One region of the Pseudomonas lini genome, then DNA from elsewhere that is predicted to be linked to it. Evidence: riboswitches for the same ligand, from Rfam matches in the RefSeq annotation. Region 1 holds a riboswitch; the other holds the start of a gene.
What was found. A riboswitch is a leader RNA that binds a small molecule or an ion and turns the genes downstream of it on or off. The one in region 1 is predicted to bind cobalamin.

Region 1 (7,095 bases):
CCGATCGCGCTCTTGCGCGGTTACGGTGCTCAGGTCACTGAGTTCCGGGTCCGGGCGATCATCCCCCGGCACCAGAATCAGCTGCACGCCGCGCTCGGACAATTCCACCAGACGCTCGATGCCGTAACGCCAATAGGCGATGCCGCCGTGCAGCGAGATCAGAATCACCTTGGCGTGGCGCAGCACTTCGTCGACGTAGAGATCGACCGAGGCGTGATTCTGCACCTGCATCGGGTTGGCCAGGCGCACGCTCGGGTAATCGTCGGGTAACTGCTGCGCCGCTTCGGCGAGCAACGCCAGGCTGGAATCGCCGCTGCACAGGATCACCAGCTCGGCGGGGGTTTGTCCAAGGTCGGCAATGTTGTCATCCGACACGAAACCGCCGGGCTGGGTCCTGAGCAGGTGCATGGGTTAAACGCTGAGCGCAGCGCGCAATTGCGCTTCGAGCGCTGCGGCATCCAGATCCTGACCGATCAACACCAGACGGGTGGTGCGCGCTTCTTCAGCGCCCCACTGACGGTCGAAGTGCTTGTCGAAGCGCGTGCCCACGCCTTGGATCAGCAGGCGCATCGGCTTGTTCGGCACCGCGGCAAAACCTTTCACCCGAAGGATGCCGTGCTGGACCACCAATTGAGTCAGTGCATCCATCAGCAGGCTTTCGTCAGCTTGTGGCAGCTCGATCGAGATGGAATCGAACGCGTCGTGGTCGTGATCATCTTCACCTTCATGGTGATGATCGTGATGGCTGTGGCGGCTGTCGATGTGTTCTTCGGAGCCGGCGCCGAGGCCGATCAGCACGTCCAGTGGCAGACGACCGCTGCTGGCTTCGATGACTTTTACCGCTGGCGGCAGTTCTTCGGCGACTTCCAGGCGCACGCGGGCCAGGTCTTCAGCGCTGATCAGATCGGCCTTGTTGAGGATCACCAGGTCGGCGCTGGCCAGTTGGTCGGCAAACAGCTCGTGCAGCGGCGATTCGTGGTCCAGGTTCGGGTCGAGTTTGCGCATGGCATCGACCTGATCCGGGAACGCAGCGAAGGTGCCAGCAGCGACGGCCGGGCTGTCGACCACGGTGATCACCGCGTCAACCGTGCAGGCGCTGCGGATTTCTGGCCATTGGAAGGCTTGAACCAAAGGTTTTGGCAGGGCCAGGCCCGAAGTTTCGATGAGGATGTGGTCGAGGTCGCCGCGACGCGCGACCAGTTCGCGCATCACCGGGAAGAATTCTTCCTGAACCGTGCAGCACAGGCAGCCGTTGGCCAGTTCATAGACGCGACCGTTGGCTTCTTCTTCGGTGCAACCGATCGAGCACTGCTTAAGGATTTCGCCGTCGATGCCCAGCTCGCCAAACTCATTGACGATCACCGCGATGCGACGGCCCTGGGCGTTGTCGAGCATGTGGCGCAGCAAGGTGGTTTTGCCCGAGCCGAGGAAGCCGGTAACGATGGTGACGGGGAGTTTGGCCAGTGTTTTCATCGGATGCCCTTTGGCAAGGTGGCGGGCATACGGGACGACAATCGCTGCGGCAGGTGCGCACGCAAGAGTTCCGCCACCGGATCACCCCGCCCGGTTGAAAGTGAGAATCTGTGTCGAGGCAGGTCTCCTGGCTGACGGTGTGCCAATCGCTCGACTGGCGTTTGCTGCGCCTTCCCGCGAACCTGATGGATCAGGGCTTGCAGTGGCGTGGCAGCGAACATCACCGTTCACAGTTGCGGGGGCAGCCGCGGCATTGACCGCGTTCCCTTCTTAGCTTCGGCAGACGCCGAAGAACCTCGAAAGCGCAAGGCTACGCATCGTGTGGGGGCGGGTCAATGTCCTATAGGAGAATGCGATCATCTGTGGCAAAGGAGCCTGCCTGTGGCGAGGGAGCTTGCTCCCGTTCGGCTGCGAAGCAGTCGTGAAACCATGCGATGCGTATCTAATGGACAGACCGCATGAATTTGATGCGACCGCTACGCGCTCGAACGGGAGCAAGCTCCCTCGCCACAGGTATTTGGTGTCAGTTGAGAACCCTTGCCAATTGACGCCCAACCCCCGCCCATGCTCTCCTACACACCTTGTTACGGGTGCCCTTCACAGGGTGAAACGGGAAACCGGTGAATCATGTGCTTTACTCAAAGCCATGTCAGTCCGGTGCTGCCCCCGCAACGGTAAGCGAGTGAAGCGTCAGATCCACTGTGCCCGTCACACGGCATGGGAAGGTGATGCTTGCAGGTTTCGGCGTTAGCCCTGCCCCTCGCGAGCCCGGAGACCGGCCCGCAACACAAAGTGACTTTACGTTCACTGAATAACAAACCCGCGGTGGGCGGGCGCTGTTTGAAATCTCTGCGTGCCCCGACGTGCGGAGGTTTTCATGCGCTCTATTCACCCGCTGACAGACCAGAGGGAAGCGCCATGTCGATCATCAGCAGTACCGCCAGCACCACCGCCAGCACCACTTCAACCTTGAGCCAACGCCTGACCGCCGCTTTTTGTGCGTCGATCCTTGGCGCGTGCCTGGTGTACTTCGCCGGTTTCTCGCACATCGAAGCGGTACACAACGCCGCGCACGACACCCGTCACAGCTCCGCCTTTCCGTGCCATTGAGACCTGCTGACATGATCAAGCGTATTGCGCAAACCGCAGGTTTCACCGGGTTGCTGGCCGCCCTGCTGCTGACCCTGCTGCAAAGTTTTTGGGTTGCCCCGCTGATTTTGCAGGCCGAGACCTACGAAAAATCCGAACCGGCTGCTGTCGAAGTCCACGAGCACGACGCTGGCGCTGTCGCCGCTCACACCCACGACGCCGAAGCATGGGAGCCGGAAGACGGCTGGCAGCGCGTGCTGTCGACCACCGGCGGCAATCTGGTGGTAGCGGTCGGTTTCGCCCTGATGCTCGCGGGCCTCTACACCTTGCGTGCTCCACGCCGTACCTCTCAAGGCCTGCTCTGGGGTCTGGCCGGTTATGCGACGTTCGTGCTGGCGCCAACCCTCGGCCTGCCACCTGAGCTACCGGGCACTGCCGCAGCAGATCTGGCGCAACGGCAGATCTGGTGGATTGGCACTGCCGCATCCACCGCTGTCGGCATCGCGCTCATCGTATTCAGCCGCCACTGGCTGATGAAGATCCTCGGCGTGGCGATTCTCGCCGTGCCTCATGTGATCGGTGCACCGCAACCGGAAGTGCATTCGATGCTGGCGCCGGAAGCCCTGGAAGCGCAATTCAAAATCGCCTCGCAGCTGACCAACATGGCGTTCTGGCTGGCCCTTGGCCTGATCAGCGCCTGGTTGTTCCGCCGCAAAAGCGATGGCCAATACTCCGCATGACTGACGTCAGCACAGCGCCGACCCTGGTGGTCGGCCTGGGCTGCCAGCGCGGCTGCCCCGTCAGCACGCTGCGGGCGCTACTTGATCAGGCGTTACAGGCCCATCAAATCGAGCTTCGTGAGATCAAGGCCTTGGCCAGTATCGACCTCAAGCGCGAAGAGCCGGCCCTGATGGAACTGGCCGAACAACTGGCATTGCCGTTGATGTATTTCAGCAGCGAACAATTGGCCGGTTATGAACCACAACTCAGCCACCACTCGGATATCGCGTTCGAACGCACCGGCTGTTACGGCGTAGCGGAAAGTGCCGCGCTGGCACTGGCCGAACAATTGGCTCAGGCACCGGCAAAGTTGCTGATTCCACGACAAAAATACGCCCAGGCCACCCTGGCATTGGCCAGCGCCGCGTAAAATCCCCGATAATCCCCGCCTTCGATCATGAGCAATCTTCATCTGAAGCGTGCCCATACCCTTTTTCTGACAGGAAACGACGATGACCGTCTACTTCATTGGCGCAGGCCCCGGCGACCCGGAACTGATCACCGTCAAAGGCCAGCGGCTGATTCGTAGCTGCCCGGTCATCATCTATGCAGGCTCCCTGGTGCCCACCGCCGTGCTGGAGGGTCACCAGGCCGAACAAGTGGTCAACAGCGCCGAATTGCACCTGGAGCAGATCATTGAACTGATCAAGGCCGCACATGCCAATGGCCAGGACGTGGCCCGGGTGCATTCCGGCGATCCGAGCCTGTACGGCGCGATTGGCGAGCAGATTCGCTACTTGCGTGAGCTCGACATCCCTTTCGAAATCATTCCCGGCGTCACCGCCACTGCCGCCTGCGCGGCGCTTTTGGGCGCGGAACTGACCTTGCCGGACGTGTCACAGAGCGTGATTCTGACCCGCTACGCCGACAAGACCGCGATGCCGGCCGGTGAAGAGCTCGGTAGTCTGGCGCAGCATGGGGCGACCATGGCGATCCACTTGGGGGTCAATCATCTGGAGAAGATCCTCGCCGAATTGCTGCCGCACTACGGCGCCGATTGCCCGATCGCGGTGATTCATCGGGCGACCTGGCCGGATCAGGATTGGGTGGTGGGGACGCTGGCGGATATTGCCGGGAAGGTTGAAGCCAAGGGGTTTCGCCGCACGGCGCTGATTCTGGTGGGCCGGGTGTTGGGTAGCGATCACTTCAGTGAGTCGTCGTTGTATCGCGCGGGACATGCGCATTTGTATCGCCCATAGGACGCCATCGCGGGCAAGCCCGCTCCCACAGGTTTTGAGTCGGTCATAGTATTGCGGTCAACACAAAATCTTGTGGGAGCGGGCTTGCCCGCGAAGGGGCCATTGAATTCGACCCACAAAAAACGGTGCTCACGGGCACCGTTTTTTTATGTCGCAGCGAACACCTTAGTAGTAGGCGTTTTCTTTCTGCGTGTGGTCGGTCACGTCACGAACACCCTTGAGCTCGGGAATACGCTCGAGCAAGGTGCGCTCGATGCCTTCGCGCAGGGTGACGTCTGCCTGGCCGCAGCCTTGGCAACCGCCGCCGAATTTCAGTACGGCGATGCCGTCGTCGACCACATCAATCAGGCTGACCTGACCGCCGTGGCTGGCCAGCCCCGGGTTGATTTCGGTTTGCAGGTAGTAGTTGATGCGCTCGTTGACCGGGCTGTCGGCGTTGACCATCGGTACTTTGGCGTTTGGCGCCTTGATGGTCAGCTGGCCGCCCATGCGGTCGGTGGCGTAGTCGACTACCGCATCGTCCAGGAATGCTTCGCTGAACGAATCGATGTAAGCGGTGAAGCTTTTAAGCCCCAGCGCCGTGTCTTCAGGTTTTTCTTCGCCCGGCTTGCAATAGGCAATGCAGGTTTCGGCGTACTGGGTGCCAGGCTGGGTGATAAAGACGCGGATGCCGATACCCGGGGTGTTCTGCTTGGAGAGCAGATCAGCCAGGTAATCGTGGGCGGCGTCGGTAATGGTAATAGCGGTCATGGAAACTCCTCGCAGGCTTGGACGCAGTTTACGCCAATCATCGCGCCACACAAAGTCCCAGTATTTTTGTCGGGAAAGATGCACTGATCATTGTGGGAGCGACCCGTGGCGAGGGGGCTTGCCCCCGTTTGAGTGCGCAGCACTCACAAGATCTTCGGTATGTCAGAAATTTTGGGGCTGCTGCGCAACCCAACGGGGGCAAGCCCTCTCGCCACAGGTCGTTCCTACAGGGGATAAACGGTGTTTCAGAGGTTTTCGTAGCGGTTCATGTCCAGCACGCCCTCTTCCACCGGGTCGGTGTCGTGGATGTAGCGGCTCAGTTCATGGAAATACTGCCAGAACTGCGGATGGCTGCGGCGAATGCCCCAGCGTTCGACGATTTTTTCGAAACTGGCGGCATCCCTGGCATTTTCCATCGCGTCGACGAACGCGGGCACTTGCCCGGCCGGGATGTTGAAGATGAAATTCGGATAGCTGCTGAGAACACCCGGATAAATCGTCAACGTGTCGAGCCCTGGCTGATAGCGCATCGACTCACCGAGCAGGAACGCCACGTTGCTGTGGGCCCGGTTGCGCAACAGGCTGTAGATCTCACGCTTGCCACTTTGGGTCTCGATGCGCAACATCGTGGCTTCTGGCAACTGATCGATGACTTTCAGCCCGGCAGCCGGTCGCGAAGTCAGGCGGCTCAAGGCCTGCTCAGCGTTCTGCAACGCCAGGTCGATGTTCGGCCGCGAGCAGTACGCGCCGTCGCAGCGGTTGATCGGGTCGGGCCTGGCATTGAGTTCGCCGTACCGAGCCAGCAATTGCAGGGCGAAATCGCGTTTCGGGTCCTTTTCGTCCAGCGTCAGCGCCGTTGGTTTGTCGTTGTCGATGTACTCATAATCCAGCCACATCTTGAACTTGCCGCCGTTCTGATACCAATCGTCGAGGTAGCCGTCCCGTGAGTCGGCCGGCATCAGACGCAAGAAGTTCTGTTCGGCACCGTTGCGAATCAGGTCGAAGTACAACCGGGTCTGGGCCTGATGGGATACGTTGCCGAATACATCGAAGTTGACCGCCAACTGGTAATACGTGCGCTCCAGCAACGGGTAATCGAACAGCCAAATGGTTTGCGGGACGTCACCGATCAGGCCTTTGTTCACCGAGGCGCTGTCGAAATGCCGGAAGATGCTCAGCAGCGCGTTGTCATTGCCGGCCCACAGGGTCGACCAGCTCGGTGCCGGCAGGTCGGCGTAGCTGTCGCGGCGCAAGGCTTCGTACTCGTTGCGTTTGTTGCGGTAGTCGTGCCACAGGCTCAGGACACTGCCGACGTCATCGTTCTGCCCCGGCATCGCCAGCAACGGCGTGGCCTGGCCGCGATAGTTCGGGTCGGTGATGTAGAGGTCATGCTCCGGGGCCTGGAACAGCGCCCAGAAGTTGTCGCGGATCACGTCAGTGGCGATCTGGCCGCGGCAGACCGGGCCACGAATAAAGGTGCGCACGAAGTATTCGGCGTTATCGAGCATGAACTGGTAACGCGCCTGAGCCGGAATGGCCTCAAAGGTCGTGAACGGATTGGCCCGTCGCTCCGGCCCATAACCCGGCAGTGCATTGACCTGCCAATTGCCGCTGTAAAACAGGCTTTTGATCCGCGCCATCTTCGCCGCGCTGAGCGGATAGGTGATGTGGGTCTTGTGCACGATCACGCCTTGCACCGGCCATAGGCGGTAATAGACCTGAGTGCCCGGATCGTCATTCGGACGGCGGGTGTTGATCAGATCGATCGGCTGCCCCGTTGGCGTGCGCGAACGTACCCACTGAA
Region 2 (7,095 bases), 630 kb from region 1:
GACCAGCACCTCGGCGCAGTCGTTGATGCCTTCGACCTTGAGCTTCATGAATTCGTCGGAACGCTCGCCGAGGGCTTCGGCAGTGCGGATGCGTTCTTCTTCCACCAGCTGCTGGATCTTGCCGCGCAGTGCCCGGTCGCTGATACGGATGAAACGCCAGGGCTGCATCAGGCCGACACTCGGCGCTTGGTGCGCGGCTTCGAGCAGACGACGTAGTAGCTCGGGTTCGACGGTGCCGCCGCTGAAATGCCGCATGTCGCGGCGTTCGGCGATGGCTCGGTAAACTGCGTCGCGTTCGGCCTGGCTGAATGCGTTGTCCGTCATGGCCTCTTCGCGGGCAAGCCCGCTCCCACAGGGTTTAGGTGATCCAATGTGGGAGCGAGCCTGCTCGCGATGGCGGCCTCACGATCAGGCACAAACAGCGCTGCAATCGCCGATGGATTGGACGGAAAATAAAAATGCACATAAGAGGCCGTCATCCGCCCCTCACGATAAACCGCCTCCGCCCCTCGCCCGCCATTCGGGCTCAAACCTCGAGCAATTGGCTCAAGTTCAGTGCTGGTCAACGAGTGGTGATAGGTGTGCCCACGCAGCAAACCTTCCGGCAATTCGACCGCCTGCAAGGCCAACGCGGCAAGACGCTTCTGCATCACCGCATCACCGGCCAGCAGGCCAACCAGTTCAGCGCGAGTGCCCTCGACATCGGTCAAGGAATCCAGCAGATACAGCATGCCGCCACACTCGGCCAACAACGGTTTGCCCGCCGCGTGATGAGCGCGGATCGCGGTCAGCATCGGCGTGTTTTGTGACAACGCCACATGGTGCAGTTCGGGGTAACCGCCGGGCAGATAAAGGCTGTCTGCCTGCGGCAATTCGGTGTCGCGGATCGGCGAAAAGAAAGACAATTCGGCGCCCATGGCCCGCAGCAGATCCAGACTCGCGCCGTAGGTAAATGCGAAAGCTTCGTCCCGGGCCACGGCAATTCGCACACCGGCCAGCAACGGTTCGGCTGCAATCATTTCAGGCGCGGCGAATTCCACGGCCGGCGGTAGAGCCACATCGCAACTGCTGGCCAAGGAGTCGGCCGCCGCATCGAGACGCAGGTCGAGATCATTCAATTCACTGGCCTGAACCAGGCCGAGATGCCGACTCGGCAATTCGATCCCGGTCTCCCGGGACAACGCTCCGTACCAACGCAAGCCTTCAGTCAGGCTGCCTTCGAGTAACTGCGCATGCCGCACGGTGCCGACCCGGTTGGCCAGCACACCGGCAAACGGCAAGTCCGGCTGATAACGCGCAAGGCCCAATGCTAGCGCGCCAAACGTCTGCGCCATGGCGGTGCCGTCGATCACGCCGAGCACCGGCACACCGAAGTGCCGCGCCAGATCGGCGCTGGACGGCGTACCGTCGAACAGCCCCATGACGCCTTCGATGAGGATCAGGTCGGCATCGCCAGCGGCCTCCCACAATAGACGCCGACTTTCCTGCTCGCCGACCATCCACATGTCGAGTTGATAAACCGGTGCACCGCTGGCGCGCTCGAGAATCATCGGGTCGAGAAAGTCCGGGCCGCATTTGAACACGCGAACCTTGCGCCCCTGATTGCGATGCAAACGGGCGAGCGCGGCGGTGACGGTGGTCTTGCCCTGACCGGAGGCCGGCGCGGCGATCAGTACCGCCGGGCATTGACGATGGCTATTCATAAAGTGCTGTTCACAACTCGACGCCTTTTTGCGCTTTGATTCCGGCCTGGAAGGCGTGCTTGATCATGCCCATTTCAGTGACGGTGTCGGCCAGTTCGATCATCTCCGGTTTGGCGCCACGACCGGTGACCACCACGTGCTGCATCGGCGGACGGGCCTGCAAGTCGCTGAGCACCTGATCGAGATCGAGGTAGCCGTGCTTGAGGGCGATGTTCAATTCATCAAGCACCACCAGGCCAATGGCCGGATCACGCAGCAATTCGCGGGACACCGCCCAAGCGGCTTCGGCGGCGGCAATGTCGCGCTGGCGATCCTGGGTTTCCCAGGTGAAGCCCTCGCCCATCACATGAAAACGCACCTGCTCCGGGAAGCGCCGGAAGAACAACTCCTCGCCGGTGCTGGTGCGCCCCTTGATGAACTGCACCACGCCGCACTGCATACCGTGGCCCATGGACCGCGCAAGCATGCCGAACGCCGAGCTGCTTTTGCCTTTGCCGTTGCCGGAGAGCACCAGCAGCAAACCGCATTCATTCGGCGAGTTGGCGATGCGTTCGTCGATCACCGCTTTTTTGCGCAGCATGCGCGCCAGGTGGCGTTCGTCACGATCGGGGGTATCAGTCATGGGGGAGCTCTCCGTTGAGGCTGGATAACGGCGGGCAGGCACAAGAATAGACGGCAAGAAGCCTGGCATCGCCCACCGTGATGCCGTTGGATGAATCAGGCCGGTCTCCGGGCTCATGAGCGGCTTGCGCCTGATTGCGCGCCTTCCCATGTCAGCACTAGACACAGTGGCTCAAGGCGCAGTCTTCACTCATTTACCGTTGCGGGGGCAGCGCCGGGATCGTGATCATTCTTCGCTGGAAGAAATTCACTCACCGGTTTCCCTGTTTCACTCTGTCGACCAAGGTCACAGAGCACCTGAAACAAGCCGCGAAGGTTAGAGGGTTGGGGATGGAGCGTCAATTAAAGCCGGGTCGCCGCTGAGCGAATAACTGCCGTCGATCAATTAACTGACGCCAATCTTGTGCCACACTGCCAGCAGTGATATCAAAGAGCCACAACCTGACAACACAATAATAAGGGTGAGCCACATGCAAGGCATGATCATCAGCAATCCGAAGCTGCAATTCCTGCGGCCGGTGCTGGAACGCTGGTTTGACTGTATCGACCGCTACAACGCCGTGCGCGGCGATAACGATACACCTTACTGGTACGACGAAAACGCCAACCTGGGCCTGCTCTCCGCTGCGGCCTGGATGGCAGAAATGGTCACGCTGCAACAAACGTCGACGCGCAAACAGACCGAAGAAGGCGAACGCAACGCCCGCGCCGATCTGTTTATCGCCAGCAGCGAAGAACGCGCATATCTCCAGGCCACCCAGCGCTGGCCGCGAGTCAATAGCCTGAACCTGACCCAGGCACTGGCGGACATCACCAGTGACGCGAAGCGAATCAGCTACGCCAGCGATCTGAAACTCGGTTGTCTGTTTGTCGCGCCACAAAAAGCCCAACACAGCGCCACCCCGGAAGAACTCCAGGACATGGTCGATGACCTGCAAAAGGAACACACCTGCGCCGTGGCCTGGTATTTCCCTTACGCCTACCGCAAGTTGCGTAATGAAGCCGGCAACTATCATCCAGGGATCGCCGTATTGTTCAAGGAAGCTCGCGGCTGACGGGTTGAACCATCGAACGTCTACGCTTCTCTATGATTACGTCAATGCATTCATAGGGAAGATCAGTAATGCACAAACCCCAGCTCGTTTTCATCATCGCGCTCGCCGGAGGGCTCGCCGCCTGTGGTGAAACCTCCAGCCTGCAAGTCTCGGACGGAACCGGACCGTCGCCCAAGCTGCCAGAGCCGAATAAAACCCTGATCCCGACGGTGAACATCGCCCCGGCGATCGGCTGGCCTGAAGGCAAGAAACCCGTCACCGCGGCCGGGACTCAAGTGGCGGCGTTTGCCGAAGGCCTCGATCATCCGCGCTGGCTCTATGTGCTGCCCAACGGCGATGTGCTGGTGGCCGAAACCAACGCACCGCCCAAACCCGATGACGGCACAGGCATTCGCGGCTGGGTCATGGGCAAAGTCATGGGTCGCGCCGGCGCCGGCGTCCCCAGCCCGAACCGCATCACCCTGCTGCGGGACAAGGACCACGACGGCGTCGCCGAAACCCGCACGGTGTTTCTGGAAAACCTTAACTCGCCGTTCGGCATGACCCTGGTCGGCAATGACCTGTACGTCGCCGACACTGATCGCCTGCTGCGTTTCCACTACGAAGATGGCGAGACGGCGATCAAGTCGCAGCCGATCAAGGTGGTCGATCTGCCGGGCGGCACGCTGAATCACCACTGGACCAAAAACGTCATCGCCAGCAAGGATGGCAGCAAGCTGTACGTCACCGTGGGCTCAAACAGCAACGTCGGTGAAAACGGCATGGATCAGGAGGAAGGACGCGCGGCGATCTGGGAAGTGGATCGCGCCACCGGCAACCATCGGATCTTCGCCTCGGGGATTCGTAATCCAAACGGTCTGGCCTGGGAGCCTCAGAGCGGCGCACTGTGGACCGCCGTCAACGAGCGTGACGAAATCGGCAGCGACCTGGTGCCGGACTACATCACATCCGTGAAGGACGGCGGGTTCTACGGTTGGCCTTATAGCTATTACGGCCAGCACGTCGACATTCGCGTCGAGCCGCAAAACCCTGAGCTGGTGGCCAAGGCCATTGCGCCAGATTACGCGGTGGGGCCACACACCGCATCACTGGGCCTGACCTTCGCCGAAGGCAGCAAGTTGCCCGCGCCGTTCACTCAAGGTGCCTTCATCGGCCAGCACGGCTCGTGGAACCGCAAACCGCACAGTGGCTACAAAGTGATTTTCGTGCCGTTCAGCGCCGGCAAACCGACCGGGCAACCAGTGGATGTGCTCACTGGTTTCCTCAATGACGAGGAAAAAGCCATGGGCCGGCCGGTGGGCGTGGTGATTGATCAGCAAGGAGGCTTGCTGGTGGCGGATGATGTGGGGAACAAGGTGTGGCGCGTTAGCGCGGCTAAATAATGTTATTACTGCAAGACGAAAACCCTGTGGGAGCGGGCTTGCCCGCGATAGCGGCAGCCCAGACTACATCGATGTTGAATGTGCCGCCGTCTTCGCGGGCAAGCCCGCTCCCACAGGGGATCAGCGTTTACAACAGAGGGTGAGACCTGGTCATGACAACCTGCACTACGGATTATGTGCCAAGTGCTCGGGTTGCAAGACACGCTTGGCGCTCAGATAGGCTCTCTGCCAGTAAGCTTTGGACAAGCTGTCCAGCTTGACCGTGCCGCCAGTGGCTGGCGCGTGGACGAAGCGGCCTTCGCCGACGTAGATCCCGGCATGGCTGACCTGGGAGCCTCCATTGGTGGCGAAGAAAATCAGGTCACCGGTTTGCAGGCCTTCCTTGCCGATATTGGGGGCCTGCATGCCGATCATCTCGCGGGTGGAGCGCGGCAAGGAAATGCCTGCGACATCGCGATACACGTAACCGATCAGACCGCTGCAATCGAACCCGGAATCCGGCGTGTTGCCACCCCAACGATAAGGCGTTCCCACCAGACCCAGCGCGCGAAACAGCACGTCTTCTGCCGCAGGGGAAAAGGCTTGGGAAGGACCGAAAACAATTGGAGCGCGGACCACCGGCGCAGGTGGCGGTGTGCGGCTGGCGCAGGCGCTGAGCAGCGCTGCGAAGAACATGAGTGCGAGGCGGGCCGACATCGTCATAAGCAGAACATCCTGATCTGGCTGCGGCTTTTTCTGCCACAGAGACAGAAAAGAAAACCGCCTGCGCAGAACGCAGGCGGTTTGCCATCAATAATAGATCAGGATTCTAGCGGCTACGCGGCAAACTTCAAGTAAGACTTTAAGTTCGCCTTACAAACTGTCCGCTTACTTGCGTGCAGTGACGATAGCCGGTGCCGTATTCGGCGCCATCGCGAGTGCGCGCTTGGCTTCGATGAAGGTCTTGCTCCAGTAGCTGTCGCCCAGGCTATCGATCCGGACACCACCGCTTTTGCGGCTGCTGGAGTGGATGAACTGGTTGTCACCCAGGTAGATCCCGGCGTGACTGACACGACCGCGACGGCCATTGGTGGCGAAGAACAGCAAGTCACCTGGCTTGAGAGCGCTGCGAGCAACCAGAGGAGCGTCAACGTTGATCATTTCGCGAGTGGAGCGCGGCAGGTTCATGCCGGCCTCTTCACGAAACAGATAACCGATGAAGCCGCTGCAGTCGAAGCCAGCCTCGGAGGTGCCGCCGAAACGGTAACGGGTACCGATCAGGGACATGCCACGTTCGAGGATGCTGTCGGCCAGAACCGGAAGCTGGTACGACTTGCCGCCGGCGAAGTCTGCCAGTTCTTTATCGGTGGCCACGCCGTCTTGGTAAAGAGTTTCCTGGAAAAGAACGGAAGACTGCGCGGTAACTGAATTTGAAACCTGCTGTTGTGGCGCTTGCTGGGACACTGGAGAGTGAGCAGCGCAACCGAACAACAGGGTGACGAGTGCGAGAGGCACGAGGGGTGCGAAGCGATTTAGCATGGGCACGACCGTGGCTGATAGTTTCTAAAGAAGCCGAGACTATGCCCGCTATCAACCTCATTTGCAAATTCAATCGATCTTTATGTGACTTATCGGTTTCTCGTTTACATCTAAGCGCTTAAGCCCATTTTGAACTTTTGCGCAGCCTGCCTTCTTGCAGGAAAGCGGATTTGTTGACGCCTGGAATATGCCGACCCCCCTGTAAAACCTGAGCCTGATCCAGGTTTTTACCAACCAAGGGTTTCTTTCAGGAACGGGATTGTCAGCTTGCGCTGAGCTTGGAGGGAGGCCTGATCGAGGCGTTCAAGCAGCTCGAAAAGCGCACTCATGCTGCGGGTACCGCGAGTCAAAATAAAATGCCCGACCTCGTCGGTCAGGTGCAGGCCGCGACGCGATGCGCGCAACTGCAAGGCACGCAATTTGTCTTCATCAGAGAGCGGGCGCATCTGGAAGATGAGTGCCAGTGTCAGCCGCGACTTGAGGTCTGCCAGCTTCACCGGCAGTTCGCGCGGAGATGTCGAGGCGGCGATCAGCAGACGCCGGCCACTGTCACGCAGACGATTGAACAGATGGAACAGCGCCTCTTCCCAATCCGCCTTTCCGGCGACCGCCTGCAGATCGTCCAGGCAGACCAGTTCGTATTGTTCGAGGTTGTCGAGGATTTCGATGCCGCGGTCCAACAACTCGGCCAATGGCAGGTACACCGCCGGCTCCCCCAGTTGTTCGAAGCGCAGACACGCTGCCTGCAACAAATGCGTGCGCCCTACTCCGTCCTTGCCCCAGAGGTAAATCAGGCTTTCCGTCCAGCCGGCGTCG

Region 2: linked by a shared signal. The riboswitch ahead of cobO (cob(I)yrinic acid a,c-diamide adenosyltransferase) and the one ahead of AB3226_RS26450 (CbtB-domain containing protein) in region 1 are both predicted to bind cobalamin.

Annotation. Positions count from the first base shown of each region.
Region 1 is NZ_OZ061318.1:5,778,445-5,785,539, reverse strand. Features, by position in the region: gene cobN (cobaltochelatase subunit CobN) at 1-408, opposite strand, end outside; gene cobW (cobalamin biosynthesis protein CobW) at 412-1,473, opposite strand; cobalamin riboswitch at 1,573-1,787, opposite strand; cobalamin riboswitch at 2,045-2,272, shown strand; gene AB3226_RS26450 (CbtB-domain containing protein) at 2,392-2,583, shown strand; gene AB3226_RS26445 (CbtA family protein) at 2,595-3,302, shown strand; gene AB3226_RS26440 (cobalamin biosynthesis protein) at 3,299-3,712, shown strand; gene cobM (precorrin-4 C(11)-methyltransferase) at 3,795-4,541, shown strand; gene nfuA (Fe-S biogenesis protein NfuA) at 4,707-5,291, opposite strand; gene AB3226_RS26425 (fatty acid cis/trans isomerase) at 5,537-7,095, opposite strand, start outside.
Region 2 is NZ_OZ061318.1:5,147,517-5,154,611, reverse strand. Features, by position in the region: gene bluB (5,6-dimethylbenzimidazole synthase) at 1-324, opposite strand, end outside; gene AB3226_RS23355 (cobyrinate a,c-diamide synthase) at 321-1,703, opposite strand; gene cobO (cob(I)yrinic acid a,c-diamide adenosyltransferase) at 1,714-2,325, opposite strand; cobalamin riboswitch at 2,406-2,640, opposite strand; gene AB3226_RS23345 (hypothetical protein) at 2,795-3,379, shown strand; gene AB3226_RS23340 (sorbosone dehydrogenase family protein) at 3,448-4,761, shown strand; gene AB3226_RS23335 (C40 family peptidase) at 4,927-5,463, opposite strand; gene AB3226_RS23330 (C40 family peptidase) at 5,629-6,279, opposite strand; gene hda (DnaA regulatory inactivator Hda) at 6,507-7,095, opposite strand, start outside.